4 regions of the Vibrio sp. Vb0349 genome follow, and region 2 is predicted to be linked to each of the others. Evidence: predicted binding sites of a transcription regulator. Region 2 holds the regulator's gene; each other region holds the start of a gene.
The links. The regulator MetJ, encoded in region 2, represses methionine synthesis genes. The targets are predictions, from matches to a motif close to TTAGACNTNTANANGTCTAA.
Positions count from the first base shown of each region.

Region 1: metE (5-methyltetrahydropteroyltriglutamate--homocysteine S-methyltransferase) is a predicted target of MetJ. The motif match lies at 1,439-1,458, and genes of this name have one in related genera.
Region 3: metA (homoserine O-acetyltransferase MetA) is a predicted target of MetJ. The motif match lies at 1,542-1,561, and genes of this name have one in related genera.
Region 4: R7Q47_RS19875 (MetQ/NlpA family ABC transporter substrate-binding protein) is a predicted target of MetJ. The motif match lies at 1,940-1,959, and genes of this name have one in related genera.

Region 1 is NZ_JAWOTS010000009.1:28,241-34,284, reverse strand. Features, by position in the region: gene R7Q47_RS12245 (hypothetical protein) at 1-74, shown strand, start outside; gene R7Q47_RS12240 (DUF4250 domain-containing protein) at 227-427, shown strand; gene R7Q47_RS12235 (LysR substrate-binding domain-containing protein) at 449-1,360, opposite strand; gene metE (5-methyltetrahydropteroyltriglutamate--homocysteine S-methyltransferase) at 1,642-3,924, shown strand; gene R7Q47_RS12225 (GspS/AspS pilotin family protein) at 4,058-4,450, opposite strand; gene R7Q47_RS12220 (YciI family protein) at 4,454-4,750, opposite strand; gene yciA (acyl-CoA thioester hydrolase YciA) at 4,866-5,261, opposite strand; partial or broken gene R7Q47_RS12210 (septation protein A) at 5,487-6,044, opposite strand, start outside.
Region 2 is NZ_JAWOTS010000029.1:1-6,044, forward strand. Features, by position in the region: partial or broken gene R7Q47_RS20345 (elongation factor Tu) at 1-71, shown strand; gene R7Q47_RS20350 ((2Fe-2S)-binding protein) at 403-591, shown strand; gene bfr (bacterioferritin) at 685-1,161, shown strand; gene R7Q47_RS20360 (malic enzyme-like NAD(P)-binding protein) at 1,368-2,645, shown strand; gene metJ (met regulon transcriptional regulator MetJ) at 2,758-3,078, opposite strand; gene R7Q47_RS20370 (O-succinylhomoserine (thiol)-lyase) at 3,304-4,464, shown strand; gene R7Q47_RS20375 (bifunctional aspartate kinase/homoserine dehydrogenase II) at 4,480-6,044, shown strand, end outside.
Region 3 is NZ_JAWOTS010000002.1:346,189-352,232, reverse strand. Features, by position in the region: gene R7Q47_RS04895 (DMT family transporter) at 403-738, opposite strand; gene R7Q47_RS04890 (DUF6559 family protein) at 862-1,248, opposite strand; gene metA (homoserine O-acetyltransferase MetA) at 1,589-2,530, shown strand; gene pilW (type IV pilus biogenesis/stability protein PilW) at 2,710-3,435, shown strand; gene R7Q47_RS04875 (phosphate/phosphite/phosphonate ABC transporter substrate-binding protein) at 3,703-4,632, shown strand; gene R7Q47_RS04870 (GGDEF domain-containing phosphodiesterase) at 4,632-6,044, shown strand, end outside.
Region 4 is NZ_JAWOTS010000026.1:41,849-47,892, reverse strand. Features, by position in the region: gene R7Q47_RS19885 (DUF4382 domain-containing protein) at 1-517, opposite strand, end outside; gene R7Q47_RS19880 (hypothetical protein) at 747-1,022, shown strand; gene R7Q47_RS19875 (MetQ/NlpA family ABC transporter substrate-binding protein) at 1,117-1,920, opposite strand; tRNA gene R7Q47_RS19870 (tRNA-Ile) at 2,183-2,258, opposite strand; gene rpoD (RNA polymerase sigma factor RpoD) at 2,414-4,276, opposite strand; gene dnaG (DNA primase) at 4,376-6,044, opposite strand, start outside.

The sequences.
Region 1 (6,044 bases), on a different contig from region 2:
AACTGAGCGTTGCCTTGTTTCTAGCACTCGCGTCGATGACGAGCCTGCAAGATTTATTCTCTCTCGCGGCTTAACCTCTATTCTAAAGACAAAGCTAGACGGCTTATATCCAAGTGCTTTCTTGGTGCTTGGGTATAAGGTGATCACGTTTTAGATCGCACTCACTTTAAATTCGCGTGATTACTACTACGCTTGTTTATATACCTTGTCGAAGAGGAGAGTCGCGATGGATTTAAGCAATGTAGGTAATCTGGACAGCACTATTTTGCTAGGTATCGTCAACGAAAAGCTACGTTTAGAGTGCGACAGTTTTGACGAGTTAGTATCAGTGTATGAGATGGATGTAGAGTCTGTAGTCGGCAAGCTTGATATGCTCGGTTATCAGTACGATCCATTGACTAACCAATTTAAAGCATATCAACGCTAAGCCTTTCATAACCCAAATATTTTAAGCCACCTTGATTCCGTCAAGGTGGCTTTTACATTGTAGCCTCGCGGTTGCGAAAAAAGCTTGTAAGTAACGCTTCTCTCTCTCTGAGTGACGCGTTGCTGCAAACAAGCGACGCCATAAGCCTTGGCCGAAAGGTTTACTGGTAATAAGACCTTGGCGAGAAAATTCAGAAATCGCCCAATTGGGTAGTGCCGCCACCCCTAATCCAGCAGAGACCATCTGAACTAACATGAGAGTATTGTCGGCTTGCTTCCATTTCGCAGGTTCTATTCCTGCTGGCTGAAGAAAGTGTTTTACGACGTCTAGCCTCTGTTTTTGAACAGGATAAGAGAGCATGGTTTGATCTGCGAGATCTTGCGGATCAATAATTTCTTTTTCCGCCAATGGGTGGTTGGTTGCGGTAATTAAACGCATTTCAAAGTCGAATAGAGGCTCGTAGTGGACTTCAGATCGAGGTTGGATATCGGAAGTAATAACAAGATCGAGTTCGCCTGCCAATAAAGCTGGGAGTGGTTCAAAGCCAAAACCAGAGGAAAAGTCCAATGTTACGCTAGGCCAAGCAAGTTGGTACTCCCTAAGTGCAGGCATTAGCCATTGGAAGCAAGAGTGACATTCAATGGCCATATGTAATCGGCCATTGACGTCTTCTTTCAAGCTCGCTATATCATTTTCTGCTCTTGCGAGTTTCGGAAGGATATCTTCTGCAAGACGCAATAGGATTTCTCCCTCTGAAGTGAACTTCACCGGACGAGTCTTTCTCAGGAACAGTTGCCCTCCAATTCGCGCCTCCAAATCTTTGATCTGATGAGACAGTGCCGACTGAGTGAGATGCAAAGCGGTCGCTGTCGCCGTTAGAGAGCCAGTGTCTCGAAGCGAAGTGAGTGTCCGCAAATGTTTTAGCTCTATCATGAATTCCTTTCATCCTTTGTTGCTCGCTATGAACAGAATAGCAATCGTGTAAATAACTTAACGACAAAAAATGGATATGTAAACGTCTAGACGTCTATTTGTTGTTTTTATTTGCGAATCATGTCGCTTCATGATGAATTTTTTTAATAAACAAGTTGAATAAATGGACGTTGTTCTAATATCAGATGAGAGCGATAGTTTAGCCATCCAGACATCTTATTATTTACCGAAAGATGCTCTGACCCAAACAAATTGAACAAAATTGAGAAAGGAATAGGGACATGGCGACAACGACTCACATACTAGGTTATCCACGCATTGGTGAAAAAAGAGAATTAAAATTCGCTCAGGAGAAATACTGGCGAGGAGAAATTGATCAAGCTGAGCTTAAAAAGGTTGGGGCAGATCTACGCGCCAAAAACTGGCAAACACAAACGGATGCTGGTCTGAGTTTTGCCACCGCTGGCGACTTCGCTTGGTACGATCATGTACTGACGACCACGTTGCTATTGGGTCATGTGCCAAAGCGTCACGCTGATGGTTTCCCTAACCTGGATACGTTGTTTAAAGTGGGTCGCGGTCAATCTCTGGCGGGTTGCAGCTGTGCGGGCGCTGCGGCATCGGATATGACCAAATGGTTCAACACAAACTACCATTACATTGTCCCTGAATTCAGCAAGGACGATACGTTTGAAGTGAGCTGGCCGCAACTGTTTGAAGAAGTCAACGAAGCGCTTCAAGCTGGCCACCAAGTGAAGCCTGTTTTGCTTGGCCCAGTCAGTTACCTTTACTTGGGTAAAGAGGTCGAAGAAGGGTTTGACCGCTTAACCCTGCTACCACGCTTACTTACTGCTTACCAAGCTATTTTGGCAAAGCTAGCAAGTCAAGGTGTTGAGTGGGTTCAGATTGATGAGCCAATTTTGTCACTGGAGCTAGAAAGCAAATGGGCTGATTCGTTTAAGCTGGCCTACCAAGTGATTCGAAGCGATGTAAAAGTGCTGCTAACGACGTACTTTGACTCCGTAAGCGATACGCTAGATAAAATTGTAGAGCTACCGGTGGATGGTTTGCATATCGATTTATCTGCCGTCCCTCAGCAGCTTGACGATGTGGTTGCCAAGTTACCGGAGGGGTGGGTGCTTTCTGCTGGCGTTGTGAATGGTCGTAACGTGTGGCGTTCGGATTTAAGTGCCCAACTCGAGCGTCTACAGCCAGTCAAAGAGAAACTGGGCGACAAACTTTGGGTTGCCAGTTCATGTTCTCTTCTACATAGCCCGGTTGATCTGGAACAGGAAACAGAACTCAGTGAGGAAGTGAAAAGCTGGTTTGCGTTCGCAAAACAAAAAGTAACAGAAGTCGCCTTGCTTGGCCGCGCACTCGATGGTGATCAAGATGCGATTCTCGCTTGTGATACCTACAGCCAGCCAATCAAAGCACGTAAAACGGCAACGCATGTGAATAAGCCACAAGTTCAAGCACGTTTAAACAGTATTACTGCGTCACTTGCCGAGCGCAGCGCACCTTACGCGGAGCGTGCTGCGCATCAAGCTGAAGTATTGGGCTTGCCTCTGTTGCCAACAACGACAATCGGCTCTTTTCCTCAAACGGGTGAAATCCGGGTGCAGCGCAGCGCTTATCGTACAGGTCAATTATCTGAGTCTGAATATATCCAAGCACTTAAAGGACATATTGCTGACGCAGTAAAACGTCAAGAGGCGCTCGACCTAGATGTGCTAGTTCATGGTGAAGCAGAGCGTAACGACATGGTGGAATACTTCGCTGAGAACTTGGCGGGTTTTCAAACGACCAAATTTGGTTGGGTACAGAGTTATGGTTCTCGCTGTGTGAAACCTGCCATTGTAGTTGCTGACATTGAACGTGAAAAACCGATCACAGTTGAATGGTCGACGTACGCACAATCGCTAACCAGCAAACAGATGAAAGGCATGTTGACTGGACCAGTAACGATTTTATGTTGGACGTTCCCACGTGAAGACATCACACGTCAAGAAATTGCGCAGCAACTTGCTTTGGCACTACGTGATGAGGTGTCTGACCTGCAAGATGCAGGCATCAATATCATTCAAATTGACGAGCCAGCCATTCGAGAAGGTTTACCACTCAAAAAACGCGATCACAAAGCGTACTTAGAATGGGCCGTAAATGCGTTTAAGGTCTCTGCGGCAAGTGCAAAACCAGAAACTCAGATTCACACTCATATGTGTTACAGCGAGTTCAATGAAATCATTGATTCGGTTGCGGCACTCGATGCGGACGTCATTACCATTGAAACATCTCGCTCAAATATGGAGCTGCTGAAAGCATTTGAAGAGTTCAATTACCCGAACGAAATTGGCCCTGGTGTTTATGACATTCACTCACCAAACATTCCTACGGAAGAATGGATTGAAGGTTTAATCAAGAAAGCGGCAGAAAAAATTCCGGCTCAACGTTTGTGGGTAAACCCAGATTGTGGTCTGAAAACACGAAACTGGAAGGAGACAGAAGCCGCATTGGCAAATCTGGTTTCAGCGGCGAAGAAGCTCCGTGCTGAGCTGGCGTAACACATCGTTACAGCAAATAAAAACGGAGACTGTGGTCTCCGTTTTTCTATTCTTAATTGTTAACTTTCGTTTTCAGATTATCCAATAATAGCGAATCATCGTCTCATGCCGAAAGCAACAAAAATTACTGTAGCTACTTCACCTGAGTACAAGTCTGTGCGGAAACCAACTCATCTGCCATCAACTGACCGCGAGAATTACGTACCTTAATACGATACATCAAGCCCATATCAATTTGCTTGCGAACTTCTGGGTTGCTGCAATAGGTATAGATACTGGTATTCAGTACTTGATTTAACGGCTTTGCACCGAGTGCGCCATCGTTATAAATCATCATCATCTCTACAACATTTTTGTTGGATGAGACACGCATTATTTGCAGTGGACCGTACTCTAAAGGGAGGCCCGCAGACAAAACTCCTGCTCGGTTTGATGCCATAAGCTCAAGTTGTCGCTGATTATCATCGGTTGATGAACAGCCAGCCAGAGCACCAAATACCAAGAAAAGACACAGTAATTTTTTCATAAATTAAAACACTTTTTTGAACGGTTTCACGATTACATTATCGTAAACACCAGCCGCTACGTAAGGATCGGCTTCTGCCCACGCTTTAGCATCCTCTAGCGAGGCGAATTCAGCGATGACAGTTGAGCCCGTAAATCCAGCTTCTCCAGGATTGTCAGAATCTATCGCAGGCATCGGACCAGCTGTAAGAAGGCGACCTTCGTCTTGTAACTTTTGTAAGCGATCCAAGTGTTGTGGGCGAACGCTCATGCGTTTTTCCAACGAGTTCTCAACGTCCTGTGAAAAGATGACATACCACATAGCATAGTTCCTTAATTGGTAGGGTAAAGTGTTAATTTAACGCCTTTTTTGTGTCTCTCACAAGTGAACAACAGAAAATGTGAGATCCTTTCTAACTGTTAGCGTTGTAGGTTGACTAATTCTGAACCGGACGTGGTTTACCTTCACTGTCAATGGCTACGTAGTTGAAGGTCGCATCACAAACCATGAAGCGTTCGCCAACACCGTGAGCTTTGACGGGTTTGACCCATACTTCCAAATCGACACTCATGGATGTGCGGCCGATCTTAGTGCATTCGCCGTAGCAGCATACGACATCGCCCACACCAACAGGTTTTTTGAACGTAATGCTTGATACCGAAACGGTGACAACGCGACCACAAGAGATCTCTTTTGCCAGAATCGCGCCCGCTAAGTCGAGCTGAGACATTATCCAACCGCCAAAAATATCGCCATTGGCGTTTGTATCTGCAGGCATTGCAAGGGTACGAAGCAGCATTTGACCTTTCGGAGAGCTAATTTCTTGACTCATTGTGACATCCTAAATCTTAAAGGCGCTCAAACTAAGCGCCAACATAGTAAATACCTAGAACCAAAGGTCCTTAAAAAACCGCAGATACCGGACCAGAGAAAGTTGGTTTACAGCAGCAAGAATGGTCTGAAAACGGTACGTTGTTTGAGCGGTTTACTGATACATGGAGCAAAACAGCGACCCTAAGGTCGCTGTGAAGTCGCGGATTATAGCAAAACTGAGTTTTTAATCATCAGTGGACACATCGGATGAGTTATTTTTTTTGTTCTTTTGGCATGTGTTTATAAATGTAAAAGCCAGTCGCAATCATGTAGGCAAATGTCGCGATCAACATTCCAAATACTTTGAAGTTAACCCAAACATCCAACGGCAATTCGTAAGCAATATAAATGTTTAAGCCAGCGAAGAATGAGAAGAAGCCAACCCAAGCCCAGTTAATCTTTGCCCAAACAGCGTCAGGTAACGTAATTTCCTTGCCTAGCATTCCTTTGATAGCTGATTTTCCCAATGCGTGGCTCACTGCTAAGCCAATCGCCAGAATCGCGTAAATGATGGTGACTTTCCACTTTATAAAATTGTCGTCGTGGAAGAAAAGGGTCATGCCGCCGAAGATAGTGACGATAACGAATGTTATTAGTTGCATCTTTTCGACTTTCTTATACAGCGCGTAGGTGACGACAAGCTGAATGGCTGTTGCTACGATCAGTGCACCTGTCGCCACGTAGATGTCGTACAGCTTGTATAAAGCGAAGAAAATGATGAGTGGTATAAAGTCTAGGATCT
Region 2 (6,044 bases):
GTCTACGTTTCGCGATCCGTGAAGGTGGCCGTACAGTAGGTGCTGGTGTTGTTGCTAAGATCTTCGACTAATTCATAACGAATTAAACGAAATCTTGCACTGTTCTTCTTTTTGAAGAAAGCGCATCGAAAAGGGAAGCTTAGGCTTCCCTTTTTCATTTCTAGATTACATTTAGTTATAAGTGTTGAAATAAAAGACGTCACTTTTTCGATTTAAAAACAGAGTTTTACCGGCTTTGTTTCTTAACGCTTTTACTCACCCCTCTTAACCCTTTGATCTTTTCCTGCAGCGGTAAAATCGTTATAACCAAATATTCTGAGCGGACACCATAATGCGACTGGTAACAAGAACTATTCTTGTTTATATTGTTTGTCACAGATTAGTTTTATAGGTTTTTTGAGTATGTACGTTTGTCTTTGCCATGGTGTCTCCGACAAAAAAATTAGGAAGTTGGCGATAGATGAAGGCGTAACAGATATTAAAGGAATCAAAAAGTGCACGGCATTGGGCAGCCAATGTGGTAAGTGCATCAGACAGGCCAAGGAAATTTTAGCGGAAACTAGTTACACGGAATTTAAACAAGCCAGCTAATTGCTGTAAGTATGCAGTAATTATTTGCCTTACATTTTGACACCTTCTCATTTGCTTCTACATTTAAATGAAGCCAAAGAGGAGGGTTTTGTCATGAAAGGCGATCCAATCATCATTCAACATCTCAATAAAGTGCTCGGTAACGAGCTCGTCGCTATTAATCAGTATTTTCTTCACGCCCGAATGTATAAAGACTGGGGCTTAAAGCACCTAGCAGACAAGGAATATCACGAATCTATCGATGAGATGAAGCATGCCGATCATCTAATTGAGCGTATTTTGTTCCTTGAAGGCCTACCGAACCTACAAGATTTAGGTAAGTTGATGATTGGTGAAGATACCAAGGAAATGCTCGAGTGTGATTTAAAGCTTGAAATGGCGGCTATTCCAGATTTAAAAGATGCGATTGCCTACGCTGAAGACATTCGAGATTATGTGTCTCGAGATCTCTTCCAAGATATTCTTGAAGATGAAGAAGAACATGTTGATTGGCTAGAGACGCAACTTGGCTTGATTGAAATGTCTGGTATTGAGAATTATCTCCAAGCGCAATACGTGGACGAAGAGTAACGATACTTTCTGAGTTTGCATACTCCAATAATAGTAAGAAGAAAGAGCACCTGACTCGAAAATCAGGTGCTTAACCCCGTTATCTGGTCTAATCTCTTTTATTATCGGCTTTTTAAGGATATTGCTCGCAATCTTGCCTATGAAGTTTGATTTCTATCCGATAGAATTTATGCCCCCTTACCTAAAAATAAAAAAGAGAAACGTCCATGTCTGAAGACAACCACCAAGCAGCCACTCCAGAAGAAGAACATCGCCAAAAAGCATTGGATTACCATGCTTATCCAACTCCAGGAAAGATTGCTGTCGAACTGACAAAGCCTGCGGAAACGGCGGGTGATCTTGCCCTTGCTTACAGCCCTGGTGTTGCAGAGCCAGTGCGTGAAATCGCACAAAACCCGGATAACGTGTACAAGTACACTGCAAAAGGGAACATGGTTGCTGTTATTTCTAACGGTACCGCTATTCTAGGTCTAGGTAACCTAGGTCCACTTGCATCTAAGCCAGTGATGGAAGGTAAAGCGTTACTGTTTAAGCGTTTTGCAGGTCTTGACTCTATTGATATTGAAGTTAAGCACCGCACGATCGATGAATTTGTTGATACTGTTGCGAGCATTGCAGACACTTTTGGCGGTATCAACCTTGAAGATATTAAAGCACCAGACTGTTTTGAGATTGAAAAGCGTCTGATTGAACGTTGTGATGTACCAGTATTCCACGATGATCAACATGGTACTGCTATTGTAACGGCAGCGGGTATGCTGAATGCAATCGAACTTCAAGGTAAGAAACTTGAAGATTCAACAATTGTTTGTCTTGGCGCTGGCGCTGCCGCTGTAGCGTGTATGGAGCTTCTGATCAAATGCGGCGCAATGCGCGAAAAAATCTACATGCTAGATCGCAAAGGTGTGATTCACACTCGTCGTGATGATCTTAATGAATATAAGCAGCTATTTGCGAACAATACAGATAAGCGCACACTAGAAGACGTGATTGAAGGTGCAGATCTGTTCCTAGGTGTATCTGGTCCAAACCTATTGCCAGCGGAAGCGTTGAAGTTGATGGCAGATAAGCCAATCGTATTCGCATGTTCTAACCCGGATCCTGAAATCAAGCCGGAACTTGCTCACGCAGTTCGTGATGACTTGATCATGGGTACTGGCCGTAGTGATTATCCTAACCAAGTTAACAACGTATTGTGTTTCCCATTCATTTTCCGCGGTGCTCTTGATGTGCGTGCAAGTGAAATCAATGATGAAATGAAACTTGCAGCCGTTGAGGCGATTCGTGAGCTAGCAAAAGAGCCTGTACCTGAAGCCGTATTGAAGGCTGCAGGTGTTGATAAGCTAGAGTTTGGTGCGGACTATATTATTCCAAAACCAATGGATTCACGTTTGCTACCACGTGTTGCAAAAGCGGTTGCTCAGGCGGCGGTTAATTCAGGTGTAGCTCGTATCGAGATGCCTGAAAACTACATGGCAGAGTAATATATCTTTCAGATGTGATACACAAAAATGGGACGCTATTGCGTCCCATTTTTTATGTCATTCATTTGGCTCGAGGCAAGAGTTATTACCTGAAACCTCTTATCAGGCTTTTTTATTCTTCGTCGAATGACTCAAATTCGATGCCCATTTCCGTCATCAGCGCTTTTACTTCTGTTGGAATATCATCAGGACGGTCTTTACGAAGGTCTTCATCTGTCGGAAGTGGCTGACCTGTGTACGCGTGCAAAAATGCCTCGCATAGCAATTCGCTATTGGTTGCATGGCGTAAGTTATTGATCTGACGGCGAGTACGCTCATCAGTTAGCACCTTTAAAACTTTTAGCGGGATAGAGACGGTAATTTTTTTTACTTGTTCGCTTTTTTTGCCGTGCTCTGCATATGGGCTAATGTATTCGCCATTCCAGTCAGCCATTGCACACCTTCATTTATGTAATCGGTTAAAAATAATTTAGGTGCTGATTTTAGCTGCATTTACCGCCATAAGCAAAGACATATAGACGTCTAGAAGTGTTGACGTCTCATTTTTTGACGAGTAAAGTGAACATAACAGCAAAGGAAGCGTGTTGATCACTTTATGTTACTCATTAGATATAGCGCATTCCTATTTAGAAGTCATTACCCGTGAAAGGATACACCCATGAGCACTCGCAAACCTGCGACCATTGCAGTACGCACTGGTATTGAATCAGACAGCCAATATCATGCTGTCGTTCCACCTATTTATCTTTCCACTAACTATGGTTTTCCTGCTTTTGGTGAAGTGCCCAAGTATGATTACACACGATCTGGTAATCCAAACCGCGGACTGTTGGAAAGTGCGCTATCTGAACTTGAGTCTGGAAAAGGAGCGGTTGTTACTAACTGCGGTACGTCGGCATTAAATTTATGGGTTTCCGCTTTTCTCGGCCCAGATGATCTCATTATTGCTCCTCACGATTGTTATGGCGGCACCTATCGTCTTTTTAATACCCGAGCTAGCAAAGGCGATTTTAAGGTTCAGTTTGTCGATCAATCAGACGAACAGGCTTTAGATGCTGCATTGGCACAAAAACCAAAACTCATTTTGCTAGAAACTCCGTCAAACCCTCTGGTTCGCGTAGTGGATATTGCAGCTACTTGTGAAAAAGCGAAACAAATCGGCGCGTTAGTTGCGGTGGACAATACCTTTTTGACACCCGTGTACCAAAAACCTTTAGAGCTAGGTGCGGATTTTGTTATCCACTCCACAACAAAGTACATCAACGGTCATTCGGACGTAATTGGTGGAGTAATCATCACCAACACAGAAGCGCATGCAGAAGAGCTTGCATGGTGGGGTAATTGTATTGGTGCAACGGGCACACCTTTCGATAGTTACATGACACTGCGAGGTATTCGTACGCTTGCTGCTCGTATGAGAGTACATGAAGAGAGCTCACAGCAGGTACTAGCTTACCTACAGAAACAAGCGTTAGTTAAAACTATCTATCATCCAAGCCTGCCGGAACATCCAGGTCACGACATTGCTAAAAAGCAGCAAACGGGCTTTGGCTCTATGTTGAGTTTTGAGTTTGCTGGTTCGTTTGAGCAGTTAAAGGTGTTTGTGAAAGAGCTCCAACTGTTTTCATTAGCAGAGTCATTAGGTGGTGTAGAAAGTTTGATTTGCCACCCAGCATCCATGACGCACCGTGCAATGGGTGAGGAGGCGCTGGCGGAGGCTGGGGTCTCTCATCAACTATTGCGTTTGTCTGTCGGTTTGGAAGATGCACAAGACCTCATCACAGATTTAGAACAAGCGTTCGCTAAAGCTACCCAGTAATAGGAGACGATAACAATGACTGTACAACGTCAGCTGCATAAGTTTGGTGGCAGTAGCTTAGCAAACCCAGAATGCTACTTACGCGTTGTGGGTATTCTCAAGGAGTATTCGACAGAAAATGATCTTGTGGTCGTCTCTGCTGCAGGAAAAACCACTAACCGCTTGATTGAGTTTTTGGAAGGGTTAAGTAAAGATGGCCGAATTGCGCATGAAGCGCTTCAAAGCTTGAGACAGTTCCAAACTGAGCTAATAGAAAGCTTGTTGGAGAGTGAAGCAAAAGAAGAGCTGTTAGCTTTATTACATGATGAGTTCAGTACTCTCTCGGAGCTGACTGCACCACTCACTAATGCGCAAAAAGCCGCGGTACTGGGGCACGGAGAAGTATGGTCTGCTCGCCTATTGGCCGCGTTATTATCTCAACGTTCTATCCCTGCGGTTGCACAAGATGCACGAGCGTTTTTACGTGCAGAAGCGGGAACTCAACCAGAGGTTGATCGCGCTCGTTCATACCCTTTAATTAAAGAGATCCTCGCGCAGCATAACCATAAACGTGTGGTAATTACTGGCTTTATGGCTCAGAACGAGGCAGGAGAAACCATCCTACTTGGTCGTAACGGCTCTGACTATTCTGCAACGGTCATAGGCGCGCTTGCTGAAGTCAGTACTGTCACGATTTGGAGTGATGTTGCTGGTGTCTATAGTGCCGATCCACGTTTGGTGTCTGACGCTTGTTTATTACCGTTACTTCGATTGGATGAAGCCAGTGAACTTGCTCGCTTAGCTGCCCCAGTGCTACACAGTCGTACGCTTCAGCCTGTGGCGCAAAGTACCATGGACCTTAATCTCAAGTGTAGCTATCTGCCAGAGTCGGGTTCTACTCGTATTGAGCGTGTATTGGCATCTGGTCGTGGCGCTAAAATTATTACTTCACTGGATGATGTTTTATTGGTGCAGTTGTCTTTCATGCATGGGCACGACTTCGAAAAAACACAGAGTGATGTATTACAAGCGTTGCAGCGCGCGCAATTAGAGCCATTGGCATTTGAAGCTCAATCCGATCAGCATACGCTACGCTTGGCTTACACCGCAGAAATCGCCGGTGGTGCATTGAAACACTTGCAAGAGCTTGCGGTAGAGGCAGAAATTAAGCTAAAAGAAGGTTACTCGCTCTTAGCTGCGGTAGGTGCAGGCGTTACGAAAAACGCCAATCATTGCTTTGGCTTTTATCAGAAGCTAAAGCACTCTCCGGTAGAATTTATCTCTGAAACAGACTCAGGGCTGAGCCTAGTCGCTGTTTTGCGCCGTACTGATACCGAGGCGTTGGTTCAAACGATTCATAGCCAGTTGTTCCAAGCGCAAAAACGCGTGGCAGTGGCTTTATGTGGCAAGGGTAATATTGGTTCTAGTTGGCTAAATTTATTTGCTACGCAAAAAAGTGAGCTCGAAAAACGTCATGGTATGAGCTTTGATCTTGTCGCGGTTGTGGATAGCCAAACCTATTGGTTCGATGAGCAAGGTATTGAGGCGGCGAGTGTTGCTGAACGATTTGATGATGAAAGCATAGCAAACAATGGGGATTG
Region 3 (6,044 bases), on a different contig from region 2:
GCCCATCTATAAGTGATAAAAACAATGATAATGGACTGCACTTTTATCATTGATAACGCTAATAACATAAATTAAAGCGCGCGGATTCTATGGTTCTTCGACACACTACACAATAAGAACTTTGCAGAAATATGTAGGGAATGAAAAAGCAGTAAAGATGAGTCGCCACGTTAACATCTATCGGAGTGATTTATCTACTGCCCTTTCCTAAAGTTTGAAGAAACATAACTTTGTATTTTCAATGCGCTAAATAATGTCTATTTTTCAATCACATAATGCGACCGTTATGAATACAACAATAAGACGTCATATCAATACTCGCCATTAGCGATTGAATTTGCACTAAAAAGCCGCAGCAATTTCTCGCTGCGGCTTCTTATTCACTTAACAAGTAGAGTGGCGTTATTCGTGCCCTACTGTTTTGGATAATAAATTTACGATCAACACACCAGCGATGATAAACCCAATACCAACTAGGGCTGGTAAGTCTAGACGCTGTCCGTAAACAAAGTAACCAACCGTCGCAACCAAAACGATCCCAGCACCACTCCATATGGCATAAACAACCCCAACAGGCATTGTTTGCACTGTGACGGAAAGCAAGAAGAAAGCGATGCCGTAACCAATCAAAACGACTGTGCTCGGCATTACTTTCGTAAATTGCTCTGTTTTGGGAATATAAGAAGTGGCAATCACTTCACATACAATCGCTATCGACAGCGCCAACATTGGTGGCATAGAGACAAGCATTTTGAACATAAGGCATTAACGCTCAACAGAAATGTAACCGACAACATGTCCGGATAATTAGGCCGCGCATTATACCCAACTCATCTCACGATGGAATACCACTAACGATGTTTACACACCATCACTTTCGCTTACTTTTTGATGACCAGGTAAAAGGCTGACGTTTTGGTGCTGACGAGAAATTTCAAAGTAGATATGCATATCAATCGGCTCAGGTGTATTGAGTAGCATCTTACCTACTTCACGTTGGAAATGACCATAATTACCTAGCTCATCCGTTAGTTCTAGGAGCTCGTAAGAGGCTTCATCGGCAAACATTCCATACGCATACTGATAATGACTGACATCCTTGCTCTTATCATAACCCAGCTTTTGAAGAACTTGATCAATCTCTTCCGGCGTATAAATGTCTTTATCACCAAACGAATGCAGTAGCACGCAAGGAACTTCTTGAGCGATGCTCTGAATCTTTGTCTTTCTCTTGAAAATACCGAACATAATGTCCTCCACTGACGATGTTTCCAAATATGCACATTAATGCAAAATGGTGAGCTGATTGTTTTTAGTATGGCTCATTAATTTGAGACTTCCTTACTACGAAGTCACCTTCACATATTAACGTGATCGCATAATTACCAGCAAATAGTACACACTGCGTTTCAAACCTATCTCATCAGAAACTCTGCTTTAGTCACAATTGTGTGACAACCCCGAGTACGGTTTACCATAATGTAAAGAGTAGATTGAAAAGTCGGATTTCGTATCGACATCTAAACTTAATTAAGTTAGCTTTAGAAGTATAGACGTCTAGATTGACTATACTTAGGGAGAGAAAGTCGTGCCAATTAGAATTCCAGATCAATTACCAGCTACCGATGTATTAAGGACAGAAAACATCTTCGTGATGAGTGAAACGCGTGCAGCGAGTCAGGAAATACGTCCTTTAAGAGTGCTGATCCTTAATCTGATGCCAAAAAAAATAGAGACTGAAACTCAGTTTCTGCGTCTACTCTCAAACAGCCCACTACAGGTTAACGTCGAATTACTGCGCATTGATAACCGCCCGAGTAAAAATACGCCAACTGAACATTTAGACACGTTTTATCGCCAATTTGAAATGGTGCGAGATAAAAACTTCGATGGCATGATCATTACTGGGGCTCCATTAGGTTTGGTGCAATTTGAAGATGTCATTTATTGGGATCATCTCAAAACCATCATGGAGTGGGCAAAAGATCATGTGACATCCACTCTTTATGTTTGCTGGGCTGCGCAAGCAGGGTTAAAGCTACTCTACGATCTACCTAAAAAAACGCGTAAAGAAAAACTTTCAGGCGTGTATCATCATCAAATCCATCATCAGTTTCACCCTATCTTACGCGGATTTGATGACACGTTTTTGGCTCCTCACTCGCGTTACGCAGATTTTTCGCCTCACTTTCTAGAAGAGCATACTGACTTAGACATTTTAGCGACATCGGATGTCGCAGGTGTGTACTTGGCCACCACAAAAGACAAACGAAATGTCTTTGTCACAGGACACCCTGAGTATGATTCCCACACTTTACATAATGAATATATCCGAGATTTAAGCGAAGGTATGGAGCCCGCTATTCCTGTCAACTATTACCCAAACAACAACCCAGATAACCCGCCAATTGCAAGCTGGAGAAGCCATGGACACCTCCTCTTTTTAAACTGGCTGAACTACTGTGTTTATCAGCAAACACCGTACGATCTCGATCACTTCAGTGAAGATGCTTTCACTAAAGACGATTAGCTTCAAAATAAGCAAACAAAGCACTCATCATTACCGAAATGTAATATGTGAACCAAGCCGCCATATGGCGGCTTTTTCATAACAGTTTGCAAACCTGATCGCATAGTGTTTTTTCCTCAATAGGTTTTTGCTAAGTAATTCATATCATGCAGAAAGATTCAGGGATGTAGGGATAAAGAATGAAAACAGCAAAGCTCGGTGCACTAATATTATTGTCTCAGTTTGCACTCGTGGGTTGCGTGACGGTGAAAGAAGATGGAAGCCCTGTCGTTAAAGCCGATCCTGTGGCAATGGCAGAATCACGTATCGCACTTGGCTTAGGTTATTTAGACGGCGGTAACATGATTCGCGCGCATGATAACTTACAACAAGCCTTAAACCACGCACCTCAATACTATCGCGCGCAATTATCTATGGCTCACTACTACGAAACGGTTGGTGAAGATATTAAAGCCGAACAGATGTATAAACGCTCTCTACGCCAACACACTAAAAACGGAAATGTGCTCAATAACTACGGTACTTTTCTTTGCAAGCGAGGTGACTTCGAAAAAGCCGATCAGATGTTTAATCGAGCCATTGAGCAGCCTTATTACTACCTTATTCCAGCAAGCTATGAGAATGCAGCTTTTTGTGCGCTAAAATCACAAGATAAAGACAAAGCGAGATACTACTTTACTAGAGCTATCGATCATGACCCTCATAGACCAAAATCGATTTTGCAACTCGCTAAAATAGAAATTGATAGCGGTGATTATACTGAAGCTAGAATTCGATTAATGAGATTCAATCAAATGTATGGCGTGAAGAAGCCCTCTTTGCAACTCATGATTCAACTTGAACGTGCAGCAGGCAATGAAGCTCTCGAGAAAAAGTATCAAAAACAATTGGAAAAATTTTCTTAGTACAAAATAGCGATACATAAGGCGCATTAGCTCACAGCCAATACAGCGCTTGACCAAGAATCCAGTGAATTCAGACTCACGGTGATACATTCATCCTGTACATAAACGTCAAATTCGGTACTATTTGAACGGAATAAGTGACCAAGTCACATTATAAAAAGTGCGCACACAACGAAATTTGTACATCATACTGTTTTTAAGATTGATTTCGGCACATTGATAAATACTAAATATTACTGACATGCACCAGAAGGAAGTTGAAGCCGGATGAAACCTGCCTGCACTCTGTTATTACTCACTTTGCTGAGTTCACCTTTTGTCGTCAGTGCACAAGAAAATATTGAGAAAACATTCACATTTGGCATTGTGTCCAATAAAGCCCAAAGCAAAATCAAAAAAGCGACGCCCCTTACTCAGTATGTAACTGAAAATATGGCTGAATATGGTTACGCAAAAGGGGCGGTAAAGGTATTTAAAAATTATCGTCAGCTCGCGGTTGCGCTTGAAAATGGCACCGTTCAAATTGCAACGGCGACCCCCTTTAATGCGATGACCTTAGAAAAGCAGTCTAATAGCCAAGTCCTTGCTATACGATGGAAAAAAGGCCTGCAAAAATATCATACGGTGTTCTTTACTAATAAAGAGAGTGGCATTGAGTCATTTTCTGACCTGCGAGGAAAAACGCTTGTTTTCGAAAAGCGCACGTCTACCAGCAGCTATTACCTACCTGCGATTACATTGCTGAATCACGGAGAAAAACTCCAATACCTTCCCTCTCCTGATGACAAACCGGCCAAAGACAGTATTGGTTATTTATTCCTTGATGAGCAACTCGCTCAGTCAAATGAAATCAACCTATCTGTATGGGTATATAAACAGAGAGTTGCAGCAGGAGCATTCAGTAACTTCAACTGGAACAATCCCAAAGATTTGCCAGAGAACATGAAAGACAAACTAGCGATTTTTTCTCGTTCTGTTGAAATACCCAGGGATTTAATTCTCGCTTCTCCAAGCATGAGCCTAGAGCAACAGCGTAAAATCACGTCCATACTGCTTGATATGGATACAACTCACGAAGGCTCTCTCGCACTTAAAAAGTTTCAGAACACCAAAAAATTCAGCGCGCTTACTCCAGAAATGCGAGCCTCCTTAAGTACAGTGCGCAAGTCAGTTCACTTGTTACCGAAGGTGGATTGATGTTTCAAAAGCTCTCACTCGAAACCAAATACATTTGCTCGACAATGTTCGTTGTCTTGTTTGTTGTGGTGATAAATCTTGCGTTATACATGCACGGTTACGATGCGTATTCAAATAGCTTAACTCAACAAATCACGAACAACTCTCAAGAAAAAACAGAATCTTACGTTAAGCAAAAAGGGTTGGTTTATGCAGAGCTATTATCAAAACAGCTTTTTGATCCACTCTATACAGACAATATCAGTCAAGCGTATGAGCAAATTAAGGCAACATTGAGCCAGCCAGATGTCTCGAAAATACATGTTGTTGACAATGAAGGGCTAATCTTTCACGACGGCACTACTCAGCTAAGGATGTTTGCCCAACCTCATTACCGCTCTCCTTTTATTTTGAAAGCAATAGAAGAATCTAGAACTCTCGTTTCCTTTTCCAAGCATCAGTTGGAGATCGCAGCGCCGATTCAGCAATCAAACATTACTCTTGGGGCGGTGTATCTTGAGCTTAACTTGATACATCTACTGGAAGAGAAAGAACAGAACATTGAACAAGTCCAAGCGATTACCTCAAACGATAAACAGAAAATGTTTAACTTGCTGCTAACGATCAGTGGGATATCCGTTCTATTCGGTAGCATCATCGCTTATGCTTTGGGGCGGTCGTTAACTAAGCCACTCAAGCAACTAAAAGATCAATTTTCAGAGTCAAATACCCAAGCGCTGCCAGTCACCGATATACAAAGCAAAGATGAAGTGGGAGAACTTATTTCGGCGTACAACAAAATGTCAAACAAAGTGAACCGATACACCAGCCGAGTTGAGTTCATGGCGTACCACGATATTCTGACTTCCCTGCCAAACCGAGAAAAGTTACTCATTGATATTCAAACGCAAATAACTGACCACAAATCCCCCTCACTCGCGGTTGTGTTTATTGACTTGGATGACTTTAAGCACATTAACGATAACTACGGACATAACATTGGGGATAAATTGCTCGGCCATCTTGCTTCAGAGCTTCAAAGCCATTTGCCGAGTTATTTTAAGCCGCTTTACCGCCTTTCTACCATCGTAAGTCGAGTAGGTGCGGATGAATTTGTACTGGCCTTTCCGTGCTCGGACAGTCATGAAGCTACAGAAAAAGCGCACGCTATTCATCGCCAACTACTCTCTCCCTTTAGTTTGGAAGAGAACGATATTCAAATTACGGCAAGCCTCGGAATTGCTGTGTATCCAGAATTTGGTTCAAACGCTGAGTCTCTTTTACAGCTTTCCTCTCTTGCGGCGCAGGAATCTAAAAGACGCGGTAAAGACATTATGACGATATACGACTCCACGTTTGATGAAACGATTAAACAACGTTTATACATAGAACGAGAACTGCGTCGTTCAGTACGTGACTTGTCTCAGTTCGAG
Region 4 (6,044 bases), on a different contig from region 2:
GAACTTTTACATACTGACCTTTTTGCGAAAACTTTAAGCGACCTTGATCGCTCGTATCTGGTTTAAAACCAAAACAGCTGCCTCGGCTAGGTACAACTAAGCCTTTGATGTTGCCGTCTGTCTTCTCTACGTATGACAGTGTTGTATCGTTTAATTGTTTGCCGTCTTTAGCGTACACACACATAGCATAATCACCAGGAGCGATGTCCTGTTCGTGAATGATCGTTTTAGCGTTGCTTCCCTGATATTCCATTAGATCAACTTGGTGTAGTGCTCCATTGTCACTAGCATCTAACAGAATGTGTTCTCCAGTTTGCTCGCCAGTTTCAGGGTCAAATGGTACAAGGACAACATCTTGAAACGCTAAAACGACTTTGCTGGCATCGTCGACAGGAGCATCGGAAACGCTGAGAGAAAAAGTGGCTGCTTCTGTATCGGATGAAGAGTCGTCGCTACCGCAGCCCGTCAATAAAAGACCACCTGAGATAGCAAGTAAAGGATAGGTATATTTTTTCATTATGACCTCTTGTTTACACTGCTGATAAATGTAAAAGGCTAGTCTCAAAGTCGAGAAATGATGTCATTGTATTGTGATAGACAGGTCAATCTTCAATGGTGCTATATACAAGTCCTTTTTTATAAAACTAAGTTCTTAACTGTGATGAGGGGAGTTTGATGATAGTCAAGCTGGCTTCTTTCTTATGAGCGTAAGTTAGTATGACTTATTGCTAGAAGGAATTAGTATCATGGCATACAAGCACTTTATTAGAGAACTACTGGGTTTAGCGATTGTTGTCTCTGTCGTCTTTGGCGTATTAGGCGTGATGTTAGAGCTCTTCGCACTGACGGCACTTTGGGAGCATCAGCAAACGATAGCCGATGTTTTCTTCCATGAATCACTCTACTTCATCGTATTTTTAATCCCACCATACTTCCTCTGGAAGTTGATTAACCGTCCTGAATTGGTTTCTGCTGACCAAGCTTATTTGGCAATGAAGTTAGAGGCTGAAAGTCGACAATGAGTCGATTTAGTGAGTAATGAAAAGAAGAGGCTATGAGAAAACATTAGCCTCTTTTCTATCTGATTCGTGGGCAAAGTATTCGCTGCTTTATTGATTAAAAAGCTGCTTCGATTGTGCCTTTGAACGTACGATCGAGATAATCACGAATCGCTTGAGATTGATAAATAGAAACGAACTTTTTATACGCTTCATTATTTTTGTCTGCGTCACGAGTGGCGATGACCATGACTGCTAATGGGGCGTCTTTTGCTTCAAGATAGATACTTTGTTTCTTCGGATCTAAACCAGAAGACATTACGTAGTTCATTGTAATCGCAGCCGCGTCCACATCATCTAATGTTCTTGGTAGCTGAGCGGCATCTACCTCGACAAATTCAAATGATTTTGCGTTTTTTGTGATATCAGTTAGGGCGGCTTTATGGCCAACACCCTGTTTCAGCTCAATTAAACCTGCATCGGCGAGTAGCAACAGACCACGACCACCGTTGGTAGGGTCATTTGGAAGCGCTATACGTGCATTGTTTGGAAGCTCTTGCAGTGAGCGATACTTATTGGAATAAAGCCCCATACGCATAAGAATGGACTGACCAATTGATACTAATTGGGCGTTATGGCTACTGTTGAAGTTGTCTAAAAATGGCTGGTGCTGATAGCTATTAATATCGATGCTACCATCGCTAAGAGCGGCATTAGGTGTCACGTAGTCAGAAAACTCAATGACTTCGACATTCAAACCTTGCTTTGCTGCCTCCTTCGCTACCGCCTCGACTACTTGTGCATGTGGTCCAACTGTCGCGCCCACTTTAATGACAGAGTCATCTTTTTCTCCACAAGCGCTTAAGCCGACTACTGCCGTGAGAATCAAAGCTAGTTTCTTTAAGTGACCAATACTTTTCATTGTAGCTCCATTTTTTGTTTTAGACGTCCATACGTTTGTATGTCCATCCTATCAGAAGTTGTCTGAGGGTCAATGGTTTAAATCACGAGCGGACATTTTGTTTCATTGCTACATATAGAAAGCCAGATAATAGTTAAAGAAAAGGGGAAGAGGAAAAGCTATTACGAGGTTAGTGACGAGTTACCGCAACCGAAACTGTACCCAAAGATATAAGATACAAAAAAAGCGTAGTAGGTATTAACCTGCTACGCCTTTCGGAATATGGTGGCCCCTCGCAGACTTGAACTGCGGACCAATCGATTATGAGTCGACTGCTCTAACCACTGAGCTAAGGGGCCTTAATAGGACAACGATTATAGGGGAAGCGTTGCAAGGTGTCTAGATACCAACTAGGGCAATTGCGCTTAGTTTTTATCCACTTAGAACAGTAGATAATAAAAAAGGTGACCTAAAGTCACCTTTTTTGATTTCTAAAAGCTTGTATGCGCTGCGATTATTCGTCTAGGAAGCTGCGCAGAGTCTCTGAGCGGCTTGGGTGGCGAAGTTTACGTAGTGCTTTTGCTTCGATCTGACGGATACGCTCACGAGTAACGTCGAACTGCTTACCAACTTCTTCTAGAGTATGGTCAGTATTCATGTCGATACCAAAACGCATACGAAGTACTTTCGCTTCGCGTGGCGTTAGACCTGCAAGCACGTCTTTTGTTGCCACCTTAAGGCTAGTTGCAGTTGCAGAATCTAACGGAAGTTCTAGCGTTGTATCTTCGATAAAATCACCTAGATGCGAATCTTCGTCGTCACCGATTGGTGTCTCCATTGAGATAGGCTCTTTAGCGATTTTTAGAACTTTACGAATCTTGTCTTCTGGCATTTGCATGCGCTCTGCCAGTTCTTCCGGTAGTGGCTCACGACCCATCTCTTGCAACATTTGACGAGAGATACGGTTTAGCTTGTTGATCGTTTCGATCATGTGTACCGGGATACGAATCGTACGTGCTTGGTCCGCGATTGAACGAGTGATTGCCTGACGGATCCACCACGTTGCGTAAGTCGAGAACTTGTAACCACGACGATATTCGAACTTATCTACCGCTTTCATCAGACCGATGTTACCTTCCTGGATCAGATCCAAGAACTGTAGGCCACGGTTGGTGTATTTCTTCGCGATAGAAATTACAAGACGCAAGTTCGCTTCAACCATCTCTTTCTTCGCACGGCGAGCTTTTGCTTCACCGATAGACATACGACGGCTGATGTCTTTAATGTTCTGTACGTTTAGAGAAGTCTCTTCTTCAATCATTTTTAGCTTAGCGATTGAACGACGGATTTCTTCTTCGTTACGTTTGATCTTTTCAGCGTATGGCTTGTCTGACGCAAGAACTTCATCCAGCCAAGCTTCACTTGATTCATTACCAGTGAACAGCGCGATGAATGATTTCTTCGGCATTTTGCCGTATTCAACCACGGACTTCATGATCAGACGCTCTTGTGTACGAACGCGATCCATAGCAGTACGCAGTTCATTCACTAGGTGATCAAACTGTTTAGGCGTTAGACGAAACTCGCGGAATACGTCTAGCATCATTTCATTAGCAACGGTTGCTTTCGGGCTGTTATAGCCGTACTCATTGATTGCTAATTGAAGATTTTGATAGGTGCTGCGTAGTTGGTTGAATTTCTCTAGCGCTAATTCTGGATCGATACCTACATCTTCTTCAGAATCATCTGAATCGTCATCGCTATCTTCGTCGTCATCAACGTCTTCATCGTCTTCTTCTTCTAACTGAGATTCAGTCAGTTCAGAACCGATGTGTGTTGCCGTTGGTGCAGCGGTGTCGTCAGCATCTGGATCTACAAAACCTGAAATTAGGTCTGTAAGACGTAGTTCTTCAGCTTGAACTTTGTCAAATTGCTCAAGAATGTACGGAATTGTGCCTGGGTATTCAGCAACAGACGATTGAACTTGGTTAATACCTTCTTCAATACGTTTTGCGATGTCGATTTCGCCTTCGCGAGTTAGAAGTTCGACAGTACCCATCTCACGCATGTACATACGTACTGGGTCTGTTGTACGACCAATCTCACTCTCTACGCTAGAAAGTGCAGCGGCTGCAGCTTCGGCTGCATCTTCATCGGTAATATTTGTGTCATCGTTCAGTGCTAAATCATCAGCATCAGGAGCAGTTTCTACTACCTTAATGCCCATGTCGTTGATCATCTGAATGATGTCTTCTACCTGTTCTGAATCTACGATTTCAGCAGGTAGGTGGTCATTTACTTCGGCGTAGGTCAGATAGCCTTGTTCCTTGCCTTTAATAACAAGTGACTTTAGCTGTGACTGCGGATTGTGATCCATAGACGGTATCCAACTTCGTAATCTGGTGAAGGAATCAGTATGCGAAATGCAAACCACTTACTATAACAAATTAAATCGTTGCTGACTAATTAAACAGGGTTACGCTTTTAAATCTAGCATAAGTGCTAGCAGCTCCCTTTTCTCTTCGGCTGATAAACCGACACTTCTTGCTTTGGCCTGCAGGTTTTCAATTTGTTTTTCTACGCACTGGGCAATAATTTTATCCAGTGAGTCTAAAAAGATTTCTTCTTGGTTGTCCTCATCGAGTGGAATGTCCCAACTCGCGAGACGAGACAGAAGGGTCTCATTTTGGCTGTTTCGCCAATGCTCTAATAATTGGCCTGTGTTGATATGGGGATGCGCTTGGCATTTATCAAGTACATCAACAAATAAACTTAGACCAGGAATGGGCAAATCTCTAACGCTAGTTAGATCTGGCACCATACTTACGTATTGTGGGTTTTGAATCAGTAACGCGATCACTTCTCGCATCGGCGTTCGCTTGATTTCTTTATGAGGTTGAGGCCTTTTATCCTCTTTACCTTGTTTTGAAATTAGCTGCTGTAGTTGGCGTTCATCAACCAAACCCAAACGGCGGCCAAGCAATTCTCTCAAGTATAGTCTTAAAGTGCCGCCAGGGACTTTATCAATGAGAGGAACCGCAAGAGTACTCAGTTTTGCCATGCCTTCTTTCGTGCTCATATCGACCTGCTGAGTCAATGAGCTGAACATGAATTCAGACAAGGGCATCGCATTAGACACTTGCTGCTCAAATGCTTGTTTTCCGTTTTGTCGGATATAAGAGTCGGGATCTTCTCCATCCGGCAAAAACATGAATTTTAACTGGCGACCATCCGTTAGGTAAGGCAATGCATTTTCCATGGCACGCCACGCGGCTTCACGGCCTGCGCGGTCACCGTCATAACAACACACTACGGTGCTTGTTTGCCTGAATAACACTTGCAAGTGATCGCCCGTTGTCGAGGTTCCCAATGAGGCAACGGAATAATCTACGCCATATTGAGCAAGCGCGACAACATCCATATAGCCTTCAACCACTAAAATTTGTGGTGGCTCACGGTACGCTTGTAGTACTTCATAAAGGCCATACAACTCTTTACCTTTATGAAATATCGGGGTTTCGGGTGAGTTGAGATATTTTGGTGTCCCATCACCTAATACTCGACCACCAAAGCCTATTACTCGGCCGCGTCTGTCTCGAATAGGAAACATCACTCGACCACGGAATCGGTCGTAGCGGTTGCCTTTATCGTTTTCAATCAACATACCGCCAGTGACGAGCATGTCTTGGTTTTCTTTATTTTGGCCAAAGTTCTTACGAACTAAATCCCATTCATCAGCCACATAGCCGATGCCAAACTTCTGGACGATTTCACCAGACAGGCCGCGATCTTTTAGATACTCAATCGCCACCTTACTTGCTGGCTGTTTGAGTTGGTTACGATAAAATTGAGCAATGCTGCCCATTAAGTCGTATAGGTTACGTTTTTCACTGCTGCTTGCTTGTGGGCCTGATTGAAACGAACCATTACCGCCGCTACGTTGTTCGCGAGGAACATCTAAACCCAAGTATGAAGCGAGTTCTTCAATGGCTTCGACGAATTCTAGTCGGTCGAATTCCATCAAAAAATCGATGGCATTTCCATGCGCGCCACAACCAAAACAATGGTAGAACTGCTTTTCTTGACTGACACTGAATGAGGGGGTCTTTTCGTTGTGGAAAGGGCAGCATGCGCCGTAGTTTTTG